DNA from 3 places in the Mesorhizobium sp. M0663 genome. Region 2 is predicted to be linked to each of the others. Evidence: predicted binding sites of a transcription regulator. Region 2 holds the regulator's gene; each other region holds the start of a gene.
What was found. Region 2 encodes PhoB, which activates phosphate uptake and scavenging genes when phosphate is short. Its sites were predicted from a motif close to TGTCATNNANCTGTCAT; they were not measured.

Region 1 (4,323 bases), on a different contig from region 2:
ACCGCCGGGTTGCGGGCGGCATTACACGAAAAATCCCGTGCATCCAAGACGGAATGAAGCGTTTTCCCAAGTGTTAGATCATTGCCATGCCGCCATTCACATGAATGGTCTGGCCGGTGACGTAGGCCGCCTCGTTAGAAGCTAGGTAGGCGACGGCAGAGGCGACTTCGGCGCCCGTGCCCATGCGCCGGGTCGGGATCGCCGCCATGATCGCCTCTTTCTGCTTGTCGTTGAGCTTGGCGGTCATCGCCGATTCGATGAAGCCCGGGGCGACGCAGTTGACGGTGATATTGCGGGTGGCGATCTCCTGCGCCAGCGATTTGGAAAAGCCGATCATACCGGCTTTGGAGGCGCAGTAGTTGGTCTGGCCGGGATTGCCGGTGACGCCAACCACTGAAGTGATGTTGATGATGCGGCCATGGCGGCGCCGCATCATCGGATGGGTAAGCTCGCGGGTCAGCCGGAACACGGCGGTCAGGTTGACCTCGAGCACGCTATCCCAGTCGGCGTCAGCCATGCGTACGAACAACCCGTCCTTGGTGATGCCGGCATTGTTGACGAGGATGTCGACGCCTTCGAGGTCGGCCTCCGCCTTCTGGCCGAGCGCCTTGACGTCGTCGCGGTTGGAAAGATTGGCCGGGAAAAGCTTGACCCGGTCGCCCAGTTCGGCGGCCAGCGCCTCCAGTTTCTCGATACGTGTGCCATGCAGGCCGACGATGGCGCCCTGGCCGTGCAGCACGCGGGCGATCGCCTCGCCGATACCTCCCGATGCGCCGGTGACGAGCGCCTTGCGGCCGGTCAATTCGAACATTCTTGCCTCCTGATCTGAGCGAACACCCTTCGCATGGAGCGGGGTCAAATCGCCAGTTGATTATGCAAGCGCCGCCAGCGCCGCCTCGACATCCGCCGCGGATCCGATGGCAGTGGTGGCAATATCGCGGTTGATGCGGCGGGCCAGCCCCGACAGCACCTTGCCGGCGCCCACTTCGTAAAGCGTCGCAACGCCGTTGCTGCCGAACCACTCCACCGTTTCGCGCCAGCGCACGCGCCCGATCACCTGTTCGACGAGTCGGCGGGCGATCTCGTCGGGATCGCTCGTCGGGGTCACCGTAACATTGGAGACCAGCGGCACGACCGGCGCACTCTTCGTCACGGCGGCCAGCGCCTCCCGCATGATCTCGGCCGCAGGCTTCATCAATGCCGAATGGAAGGGCGCCGAGACCTGCAGCATCAGCGCCCGCTTGGCGCCCTTCTCCGTGCATAGCCTCGCCGCCAGTTCGACCACTGGCCTGGCGCCGGAGATCACCAGCTGGCCGCCGCCATTGTCATTGGCGATCTGGCAAACCAAGGCTTGTGCGGGATCTTTGGCGGCGCCCTGGGCGGCCTCTGCGCAAGCGGCTTCGACGTCGGCCTGTTCCAGCCCGATGATCGCCGCCATGGCGCCCTCGCCGGCCGGCACAGCCGCCTGCATGGCGTTGCCGCGGATGCGCAACAGCCGGGCGGCGTCGGCGACCGAAACGAAACCTGCGGCCGCAAGTGCCGAATATTCGCCGAGCGAGTGGCCGGCGACATAGGTGACCTTGCCGTTCAGGGAGAAGCCGCGCGCCTCCAGCGCCCGGATTGCGGCAAGCGACACCGCCATCAGCGCCGGCTGGGCGTTGGCGGTCAGCGTCAGCGTCTCTTCCGGGCCTTCCCAGATCAGCTTCGATAGGTTTTCGCCGAGCGCGTCGTCAACTTCCTCGAAGATCCGCCGCGATTCCACAAAGGTATCGGCGAGGTCCTTGCCCATGCCGACAGCCTGGCTGCCCTGCCCCGGAAAGGTGAATGCGATGGCCATCGGCGGCTCCCAGCTGCTGGTTCACGTTGCCTGTGACGCAAGGCGTGCGGCCAAGTCAAGTCCAACCTTGATCGCGTAATATCGGCCGAGTGCCTGTTTCGGCAGGCTTTTTGGCGATCACTCATGATGAAAACCGCTCACGATTTGTTTGCTGGCTCTTCTTATTTCCGCCGCAGGCGCTAAGCTTTGCGTGACAGTTCGATGACAATCGAGTGACGCTTTTGTTGCGGGCCGGGGAACTATTGAAGTGGCAAAGACCAAGCAGAGCGCAGCCGAGGCGGCGCCCCAGTTTCTTGAAGGCGATCCGTCGACCGGCTATCTGCCGGCGCGCAAATGGCCTGTCATCCGCTATGGCCTTATCAGCTTGCTGGCTGCGGCCATCCTTGTGTTTGCCATCGAACTGATCGTGCGCGGCAACTTTGCCGGCACCATTGATTTCTTTCTGCAGCCTTTCAAACCCGGCTGGACCACGATCATCATTTTTGCGCTGATCCTCATCGGCCTCGACGCCGTGCTCGGCCGCAGTCACCAGAGCCTGATGATCGTCGCGCCGCTGACATTGTCGCTGGCGTTCGTCGGCCACCAGAAGTCGCTGTATCTCGGCGATCCGCTCTATCCGACCGATTTCCTCTATTCCCGGCAGATCGTGGCATTGATGCCGCTTCTGGTACGCGATCGCCCGGGAACCGCCATTGCCCTGGCGATCGGCATCGTCGGCGGGCTGTCGCTGCTCGTCTATGGCTGGCGGCTATGGCGCCGCCGCGTTCCGGCACTCAGCCACAAGGGCCGCCTTGCCCGGCTGACGCTGACGGTGCCGCTGATCGCCTTCTTCGTCTCCATCATGGACTATGCCACTTTCTCGTGGACACGCGACCGGCTGCAGATCATCCCGATCATGTGGGACCAGAAGGAAAACTATGCCTCGAACGGTTTTGCGCTCGCCTTCGCGCTGAACGTCCCGATGGCGCATGTCTCGGCGCCGCCCGGCTATTCCGGCAAGGCGATCGAAGCGATCGGCAAACCGCAGGTGACGGCTTCGGTACCCGCCGAGAAGCCCGACATCATCGTCGTCATGAGCGAATCCTTCTGGGATCCGACCAAGCTACCCGGCGTCACCATCACGCCCGACCCTATCCCCAATGTGCGGGCACTGCGCACGGGTTACATGTTCTCGCCCGAGTTCGGCGGCATGACGGCCAACATCGAGTTCGAGGCCCTGACCGGCTTTTCCAACGCCTTCCTGCCGGCGGGCAGCATTCCCTACCAGCAATATGTGCGGACACCGACTCCCTCGCTGGCGACCTTCCTGAAAAGTCAAGGCTACCGGGCGCGCGCTATCCATCCCGGCACTAACTGGTTCTGGAACCGGGGGGCCGTCTATGCCGATTTCGGCTTCAACGACTTCAAGTCCGAGGAGACGTTGCCGCCCATGCAGAAGCGCGGACCGCTCGCGTCGGACGCTGCGATGACCGACGAGATTATCCACGAAGCCGATACCAGCGCCGAGCCGGTCTTCTTTTTCGCCGTCAGCCTGCAGAACCACGGGCCGTATGAGCCGTATCGCTATAACAATCCGACCCACAAGGTGCAGGCGCCGATCAGCCAATGGGCGCGTGAATCGCTGTTGAGCTATGCCGAAGGCTCTTCCGACGCGGACCGCGGCCTCGAGCGGCTGATCGAATGGGCGAAGAAACGCGAGCGGCCGACCGTCATCGCGTTCTTCGGCGACCATCTGCCGCCGCTTGGGCCGGTCTACGTCGAGACCGGCTTCCTGAAGGACAATGTTGCGCCGCGCAAGGAGGCGGCCGACCAGATGCTGCTGCACCACCAGACGCCGCTGATCGTCTGGTCGAATCGCAGCGGCCCGGCCGAGGATCTGGGCGCCGTCAGCCCGTCCTTCCTGCCCTACCATATCCTGAAGACAGCCGGCATCAGCCATCCCTATTACACCGGCTTCCTCGGACAGTTGCGAGAGCGCTACCGCGTTATCGACCGCAATTTGCTTTTGGCACCGGGGGGCGACGCCACCCCCGATTGGTCGCGTCAGAAAGAGATCGATCCGGCAATCCGCGACTTCCGTCTGCTGCAATACGACATGATGTTCGGCAAGCGCCATGCGGCGCCCGATTTCTTCCCCGAAACCACAGGCAAAGTGGCTGCACACACGAGTTGAGCAGCGGCGGCGGGAGAGCGGCCGACGTCGTTCAGTTCGTCAAGTGCAGCTGCGAAATCGAGCTTCCGATTTTCAGGAAGACGCTTTCGAGCTGACTGACGTCGTTGGTCGGGTAATAATCCGACGGCGACGATGCGCAGGCCTCGTAAAGCTTGCGGTTGGCTGCGGTGTCGGCCTGCAGCAGCACTGTGAATATCTGCACGTCCTGCTTCTTCAATGTGTTGCATACATTGGTTGTCCAATCGTCGACATTGCGCGCAGCCGCGGTCTGGTCGCTGGATCCAAACCGACCCGAGGCCAGGAATCCGTAGGA
Region 2 (4,323 bases):
CATCCGACACTATTTGTCGGACATTACCGACGGCTTCCGGTTCATGAGCGGCCGCGGCAACCGGGAGGAAAGCAAAACAATGTCGGTCGGAATCCGCCATGACGATTTGCGCCGGCGCAACCGGGCGATGGTGATCTCGGCGGTGCGCCGGGCCGGCCAGCCATCGCGTACTGAGATCGCAGCTACCACCGGCCTCAGTCATTCGACCATATCGGCGATCTCTTCCGACCTGATACGGGAAGGCATCCTCGCCGAGAGCAAGGCAAGCGAGCCCGTTTCGTTGAAACGCGGTCGTCCGCAGGTCGGCCTCGCCCTCAACCCGGAAGCGGCGGCGGTGCTGACCGTGGTGTTGTCGCTGAATTTCCTGTCGGCCGCCATTATCGACTATACGGGACAGGTGGTCGCCGAGGAACAGCGCCGGCTGGACACGCTGACCATGCCGCGCGACGAGCTGATCCGTGAATGCATGGCCATCGTCCGGCGCCGGCTGCAGGATCCAGACCTTGACGTCCGCAGTGTCGCCCGCATCGCCCTGGCGATTCAGGGCATTACCGACTCCCCTGCACGCGCCATGCTGTGGTCGCCGATCACGCCGCAGACCGACATCGCCTTTGCCGACATGCTGGAGGACGAATTCGGCATCCCGGCAACGGTGGAGAACGACTGCAACATGATGGCGGTGGCTTTGCGCTGGCGCAATCCGGATCGCTATCGCGACGACTTCATCGCCATCCTGCTTTCGCATGGCATCGGCATGGGGCTGGTGCTGAAGGGCGAACTGTTCACCGGGACGCATTCCTCGGGCGGCGAATTTGGCCACATGATCCATCGTCCGGGCGGCGCGCTCTGCCGTTGCGGGCGGCGCGGCTGCATCGAGGCCTATGCCGGCAACTACGCCATCTGGCGCAACGCCAGGCAGATGAGCGAAGACAGCGAACCGGTCGCCGACGTCAGCGACGCCGACATGCGAGCACTGGCGGCCCAGGCGCGCGAGAAAGATGGGCCGGAACGCGAGGCCTACCGCAAGGCCGGCGAAGCGCTGGGTTTCGGTCTCGGCTCGCTGTTCGCGCTGATCGATCCGGCACCGGTCGCGATGGTCGGCGCCAGTGCCGCCGCCTTCGATCTGATCGAGCCGGCCTTGCGGAAGGCAATCGCCCAGACCGCCGGCGGCCAGCATTCAGGCTCGATCTCCTTCGATACAGAGCCGAACGAATTGCCGCTGATCCGCGAAGGCTGCGCGATGCGGGCGTTAAGCTTCGTCGACCAGGAGATTTTCGCGCCGGGCGCGCAAATGAGGCCCAGCGTCAGAAAGAACGTAGCCTGACCAGGCGGGTCAATCTTCCCTGATCGCATAGCCGGCACCGCGGATGGTGCGGATGACATCCGGCATCCGGCCGTTGTTGACGGCTTTGCGCAGCCGCCCGACATGCACGTCGACGGTGCGTTCGTCGATGTAGATTGTCTCGCCCCAGACATTATCGAGTAACTGGCTGCGCGAGAAGACACGGCCCGGATGCCGCATCATGAACTCGAGCAGCCGGAATTCGGTCGGCCCGAGCCTGATTTCGCTCTTCTTGCGATAGACCCTGTGCGATTCGCGATCGAGCACGATGTCGCCGACCTTCAGCACGCTGGACAGCACTTCCGGCTTGGCGCGCCGCAGCAGCGCCTTGACCCTGGCCATGAATTCCGGTGTCGAAAACGGTTTGACCAGATAGTCGTCGGCGCCGGTCGAAAGACCGCGCACCCGGTCGCTCTCCTCGCCGCGCGCGGTCAGCATGATGATCGGCAGCCGCTCGGTTTCGGGGCGCACCCGCAACCGACGACAGAGCTCGATGCCGGAAACCGCTGGTATCATCCAGTCGAGCACCAAAAGGTCGGGCACATTCTCCTGCAAACGGATCTCGGCTTCGTCGCCGCGTGTCACCACCTCGACCTGGTAGCCTTCGGATTCGAGATTGTAGCGGAGCAGCACACCCAACGGCTCCTCGTCCTCCACCACCATTATGCGTGGTGCGATCATCGGCTGGGCACCCCCATCATGTCACCGGTGCGGACATTGTCGTTTCGTCCTGCTTCGGACGATTGACCGGCAATTGCTCGCCGGTCAGCACATAATACGCATTTTCGGCGATGTTGGTGACATGGTCGCCGATCCGCTCCAGATTCTTGGCGCAGAACAGCAGGTGCGTGCAAGCGGTGATGTTGCGCGGATCTTCCATCATGTAGGTCAAGAGCTCGCGGAACACGGACGTGTATTTGACGTCGATGCGCTCGTCGGCGGCACGCAGCTTGGCCAACGCGGCCGCATCGCCTGCAGCATATTCCTCGATGACACCCTGCACCTGGATGAGAACCAGCTGCGCCATCGCGTCGATGGAATGCGACAGGTCCCGCGGCGTGGCGCTGAGGCCGACCGCACTCACGCGCTTGGCGATATTCTTGGCAAGATCGCCGATGCGTTCGAGGTCGCCCGCCATGCGGATCGCTCCGACCACATGGCGAAGATCGTGGGCCATCGGCTGGCGTTTGGCGATCAGGGTTATGGCGCGGTCGTCCAGTTCGCGTTGACGCGCATCCATGATGGCGTCGTCGGAAACGACGCGTTGCGCCAGCACGTTGTCGGAATTCAACAGGGCCTTGGTCGCCCCGCCGACCATCGAACCGGCGAGGTCGGCCATGTCGCGGATCAGCTTGCTGATCTGCTCGAGATCCTCGTCGAAAGAAGCGACTGTGTGTTCGCCCATGGTCCTGTCCTCATATGCATGATCGGAACGGCTCAGCCGAAGCGGCCAGTGATGTAGTCCTGCGTGCGCTTCTCGCGGGGCGACGTGAAGATCTTCTCGGTCCGGTCGAACTCGACCAGTTCACCCAGATACATGAAGGCGGTCTGGCGCGACACGCGCGCCGCCTGCTGCATGTTGTGGGTGACGATGACGATCGTGTAGTCGGCTTGCAATTCGTCGATCAGTTCCTCGATCTTGGCAGTCGACAGCGGGTCGAGGGCCGAAGCCGGTTCGTCGAGCAGAATGACTTCCGGCTTCACGGCCACGGTGCGGGCGATACAGAGCCGCTGCTGCTGGCCGCCAGATAGGCTCAAGCCGCTGGCGTTGAGCTTGTCCTTGACCTCGCTCCACAGCGCGGCGCGCTTCAACGCCTGTTCGACGCGGCCGTCCATCTCGGACTTGCCGAGGTTCTCGTAGAGCCTGACGCCGAAGGCGATGTTCTCGTAGATCGACATCGGGAACGGCGTCGGCTTCTGGAACACCATGCCGATCTTGGTCCTGAGGAGGTTGAGATCCTGCGACCGGTCGAGAATGTTCTTGCCGTCGAGCAGCACCTGGCCCTCGGCCATCTGTTTTGGGTAGAGCTCATAGATGCGGTTGAACACACGCAGCAGCGTCGATTTCCCGCAGCCCGAAGGGCCGATGAAGGCCGTGACACTGCGCTCAGGCAGCGACAGGCTGATGTCCTTCAGCGCCTTGCTCTGGCCGTAGTAGAAGTTGAGATTCTTGACCTCGATCTTCGTCTTCTCGGCGACCGTTTCGGCCATCGTCATGTCTGGGGACAACATCTGTGTCATCTGTCCTCTCTGCGTCCGGTAAGGCTGCGGGCGAGGATGCTCAAGCCCAGAACCGTCAGGGTGATTATGAGTGCGCCGGTCCACGCCAGTTGCTGCCATTCCTCGTAAGGGCTGAGAGCGAACTGGAAGATGGTCACCGGCAGGCTGGCCATCGGCGCGTTGATATTGCTGCTCCAGAACTGGTTGTTGAGCGCGGTGAAGAGCAGCGGCGCCGTCTCGCCGGAAATGCGTGCTATCGCCAGCAATATGCCGGTGACGATGCCGGACAATGCGGCGCGGTAGGCGACCGAACGGATCACCACCCAGCGTGGCGCGCCGATCGCGGCACCGGCTTCACGCAACGCGTTCGGCACCAGGTTGAGCATGTCTTCAGTGGTGCGCACGACCACCGGAATGACCAGGATGGCAAGCGCAACGGCGCCGGCAATGGCCGAGAAATGTCCCATTGGCCGCACCATCAGCTCATAGACAAACAAGCCGATGATGATCGACGGCGCCGACAACAGGATGTCGTTGATGAAGCGGACGACGGTGGTGATGCGCGAAAAGCGTCCATACTCGGCCATGTAGGTTCCCGCCAGCACGCCGATCGGCGTGCCGACGACAACGGCGATGATCGTCATCAGCAGGCTGCCCGCGATGGCATTGAGCAGGCCGCCGGCCTCGCCCGGTGGTGGCGTCATCTCGGTGAAGACCGCGAGCGAAAGCCCGGCTGTGCCCTTATAGACCAGTGCGCCGAG
Region 3 (4,323 bases), on a different contig from region 2:
ACATCGTCGAGGGTAAGATCCGCGGCCGCGTGGTGGTGGATATGTGAGCCCCCAAGGGATAAAAAAGAGCGCGACCGCTAAAATTCGAGCGATCAACCACAACCTTCGATAAGCTCTGTCTGGCAGGAGTTCCGTATGATTGCGGAACCCGGCATCAGAGAGGCGGAACCAGCCGAACGGGCCGACGGGACGGCCCCCGCGGCGCCAGGACGGCAGCTTGTCGCCGCGCCACCGCTGGCGCCGGAACTGCCGGCCTCCAACCGCGAAGGCCTGCCCTTCCTGACGCTCGTCGCCATCGTCGTGCTGGCAGGCTTTTCGCATCTGACCGGGGCGCCGATCTTCATCACCATCGGCCTTTTGGCGACAGCCATCGCCGGGCTCGCCGTGCATCTGCGCAACAGGCGCACCGAGCGCCGCGCGGTGGCCGTGCTCGATGCCACGACCGCCCGCAGCCGCGCCGAAATCGAGACGCTGGCCGACCGCATGTGGGAGATGCAGGAGAGCGAGGAGCGCTTTCGCGGGCTGATCGATGCACTCGGCGATCTCGTCGTCCATCGTGACCGCGACGGCCACATTGTCTACGCCAACAAGGTTTTCGCCGACCTTGTCGAAACCGACCAGCGCGACCTTGCCGGCAAGACCCTGGCCGAACTAGGCATCGATGTCGGCATCGTCCCCGACGCCGCGTTTTCCGACCATGAATGCCTGAGTTCCACCGACGTCGCCATTCGCACGCCGGACGGCCCACGCTGGTTCTCTTGGATCGAGCTGTCGGTGCGCGACAAGGACAGCGGCGCCGTTTCGCATCGCGCCATCGCCCGCGACATCACCGCTCGCAAGCGCGCCGAATCCTCGCTGATCACCGCCCGCGAGCGGGCCGAATATGCGAGCCAGGCCAAATCGCGCTTCCTCGCCACCGTCAGCCACGAGATCCGCACGCCGATGAACGGCATCATGGGCATGGCCCGGCTTCTCGCCGACACCAGCCTTTCGCCCGAGCAGCGGACCTATGTCGGCGCCATCTCGACCTCGGCCAGCGCGCTGCTGGCGCTGATCGAGGACCTGCTCGATTACTCGAAGATCGAGGCCGGCCGCTTCGATCCCGAACCGCAGCCGATGTCGGTGCGTGAGATCGCCGACAACGTCATCGAACTCTTGGCGGCGCGGGCTTTTGCCAAGGATATCGGCCTCGGCTGCCATGTCGAACCCGACGTGCCGCAGCTGATCACCGCCGACCCCGGCAGGGTCAGGCAGGTGCTGCTCAATCTCATCGGCAACGCCGTCAAGTTCACCGACAGCGGCGGCGTCCTGGCAAGCATCGCCCGCGTCCGCACCGAAACCACCGACCGCATCCGCTTCACCATCGCTGATACCGGCCCCGGTCTGCGCGAGGAGGACATGGAGCGCATCTTCGAGGACTTCGAACAGGCTGACGGCACCTCGACCCGTGCGCATGGCGGTGCCGGCCTCGGTCTCGCCATTTCCAAGCGCCTGGTGACCGCCATGGGCGGCACTATCTCTGTGTCGAGCCGGCTTGGCCAGGGGTCCGAATTCGTCTTCGATATTCCCGCTATTTCCGCCGTCGAGGCGCCGCAGATCCGCCAGGACGCGCTGTCGGGCCGGCATGCGGTGATCGTGTCGAAGAACCTGGTCGAGGCCGGAGCCCTCGCCCGCACCATTCGCGCCAATGGCGGCACGGTCGATCTGGCCACCGCCGCCGCCCAGGCCACCGCTTTCGCCGAGGGCTGTGACGTGCTTCTGATCGATGCTGCCATGGAGCAAAGCGACGGCAGGTTGCTCAGGCGCCTGCGCCAGAGCGGATTTGCCGATTGCGAGGCAGTGACGCTGATCGCGCCGACCGACCGCGGCATGCTTGGCGAGTTCCGTGCCAACGGTTACGCCACCTTCCTGGCGAGGCCGGTGCGCGGCGAGACACTGCTGCGCGTGCTCTTGACCAGCCATGCACCGGTCATCGCCGAGCCGCAACTGCAAAGGCGCGGCGCGCAGGCGGGGCACGCCATTGGCGCCCGCCAGCAGGGCCTGTCGGTGCTGATCGCCGAGGACAACGACATCAACGCCATGCTGGCCCGCGCCACGCTGCTGAAGGCCGGGCATCGCGTGAAAGTGGTCGGCAACGGCAAGGCCGCCGTCGAGGCGGTCATCAGCACCGGCCACAAGCACCGTTACGACGTGGTGCTGATGGACTTGCATATGCCTGTCATGGACGGCCTGGACGCCATCGCCGCCATCCGCCGCCATGAGGAGGAGACCGCGGTGCCGCCGGTGCCGATCATGGTGCTGTCGGCCGACAGCCAGGAAAAGACCCGCCACGCCGTGCTCGCTCACGGTGCCAGCGGCTTCGTCACCAAGCCGCTCGACCCCGATGCCCTGGTTCATGCGGTCGAAGGGCAAGCGGCCGCCTGAGGCACAACATAGACGGTTGATAGATTACCCAGCCGACGAAGTATTGCCCGCAGAGCCGTATCACGGTACTGTCACAATCCTGTTGCACCTACACCGTATCCCCGTGCCAAGAGGGATGGCTCGAAGGAGAATCACTCGTGCATACAGTCATGCCGGAATGTGATGCTCGGCCGAACGCCAGCGGGCCTTTGCTCGTCGGCCGGAACGCCGATGCCGTCATAAAAGGCGCATCGCTCGGCCGCATCGGCAATCTCGAAGTGCGGCTCGCCCGCAACGAGGCCGAGATCGCTGCCGCGCAGGAAGTGCGCTACCGGGTGTTCTACGACGAGCTTGGTGCCAGGAAGGACCTGTTCCAGATGCAGGACCGCCGCGATGCCGATCGCTTCGATCCCCTCTGCGATCATCTGCTGGTCTTCGATACTTCGCTTTCCGGCCCCGAGCATCGCCGCATCGTCGGCACCTACCGCCTGCTGCGGCAGGAGATTGCCGCGGCCGCCGGCGGCTTCTATTCCGAAGGTGAATTCGAGCTGACCAAGCTGATCGCGCGGCATCCCGGCCAGCGCTTCCTCGAGCTCGGCCGCTCCTGCGTTCTGCCGGAATACCGCTCGAAGCGCACCATCGAGGCGCTGTGGCAAGGCATCTGGGCCTACATCAACCATTACGGGATCGGCGTGATGACCGGCTGCGCGTCGTTCCACGGCACCGTGCCGGCGGCACATGCGGAGGCGCTGACCTATCTTGCCCACCACTGCCGGACGAATTCATCCTGGGACGTGCGCGCCGTCGCCGGGCGCTATTGTTCCATGGATCTGATGCCGATCGAGGCCGTCAATACCAAGGCGGCGATCGCCGCGATGCCGCCGCTGGTCAAGGGCTATCTGCGCGTCGGCGCGCGCATTGGCGACGGTTGCGTCATCGACCGTGAATTCTCGACGGTCGACGTGTTCGTGGTGATGCCGGTCAAGGAGATCGGCGCCCGCTACGTCAATTATTATGGCGGAGAAGCGCAGCGGTTTGCGGCCTGAGTAGTGAATAGTGAGTGAATAGTGAGTGAATAGTGAATAGTGAATAGAACCTAGCACTGACTGCTGGAGCAGCAATTGGCTACTCACCATTCACTACTAACCATTCACTATTCACCATTCACCATTCACGCATCTTTCTCAGCCTGCTCGTTGACCGGCCCCGGCTCCACCGGCGCTTCGCTTGCGACATGCTTGGGGCCGCCCTTGGCGACGCCGACCATGGCCGGCCGCAGAACACGCTCGCCGATCGAATAGCCGGGCTGCACGACCTGCACGACCGTGTTGGCCGGTACGTCGGGATTGGGCACCTCGAACATCGCCTGGTGAAAATTCGGATCGAATTTCTCGCCCTCGGGCTCGAGCTTCTTCACGCCGTGGCGTTCCAGCGCCGACAGCATGGCGCGCTCGGTGATCTCGACGCCGTCGATCAGCGCCTTGAAGCCGGCATCGCCCGAAGCCTTGGCCTCCTCCGGGATGGCATCCAGCGCACGGCGCAGATTGTCTGACACCGAAAGCATGTCGCGGGCAAAATTGGCAACCGCATAGGCGCGCGCATCGTGGACGTCGCGGGCGGTGCGGCGACGCAAGTTCTCCATGTCGGCCGCGACGCGCAGCGCGCGATCCTTCAGCTCTTCGTTTTCCTTCAGAAGCCGCACAAGCGCTTCATAGTCGCCGTCGACGCCGCCTTCCCTTGGCTCCGCGGCAGCCTCGGTCTTCTCGGCTTCATCGGGCGCGCGTTCGTCTTTTGCCTGGTCGCTCATCGCCGTTTCCCGTCATTTTCGAATGGTGTGGATTTGCGCCCGATATCGAGGTTTAGCGGCCAAAAATCAAGGGGCAAGCGCTACTGCAGTCGCTGCCGCGGCTTGATGGCGGA

Region 1: the regulator PhoB is predicted to act here: its motif matches at 2,028-2,044, upstream of NKI54_RS14600 (LTA synthase family protein).
Region 3: the regulator PhoB is predicted to act here: its motif matches at 2,494-2,510, upstream of olsB (l-ornithine N(alpha)-acyltransferase).

What each region holds. Positions count from the first base shown of each region.
Region 1 is NZ_JAMYPX010000006.1:156,298-160,620, reverse strand. Features, by position in the region: gene fabG (3-oxoacyl-[acyl-carrier-protein] reductase) at 74-811, opposite strand; gene fabD (ACP S-malonyltransferase) at 872-1,837, opposite strand; gene NKI54_RS14600 (LTA synthase family protein) at 2,085-4,010, shown strand; gene NKI54_RS14595 (pilus assembly protein TadG-related protein) at 4,042-4,323, opposite strand, start outside.
Region 2 is NZ_JAMYPX010000005.1:104,926-109,248, forward strand. Features, by position in the region: gene NKI54_RS12680 (ROK family protein) at 80-1,324, shown strand; gene phoB (phosphate regulon transcriptional regulator PhoB) at 1,334-2,023, opposite strand; gene phoU (phosphate signaling complex protein PhoU) at 2,040-2,747, opposite strand; gene pstB (phosphate ABC transporter ATP-binding protein PstB) at 2,780-3,583, opposite strand; gene pstA (phosphate ABC transporter permease PstA) at 3,580-4,323, opposite strand, start outside.
Region 3 is NZ_JAMYPX010000001.1:184,684-189,006, reverse strand. Features, by position in the region: gene acuI (acrylyl-CoA reductase (NADPH)) at 1-47, shown strand, start outside; gene NKI54_RS00915 (PAS domain-containing hybrid sensor histidine kinase/response regulator) at 136-2,424, shown strand; gene olsB (l-ornithine N(alpha)-acyltransferase) at 2,574-3,449, shown strand; gene grpE (nucleotide exchange factor GrpE) at 3,575-4,210, opposite strand.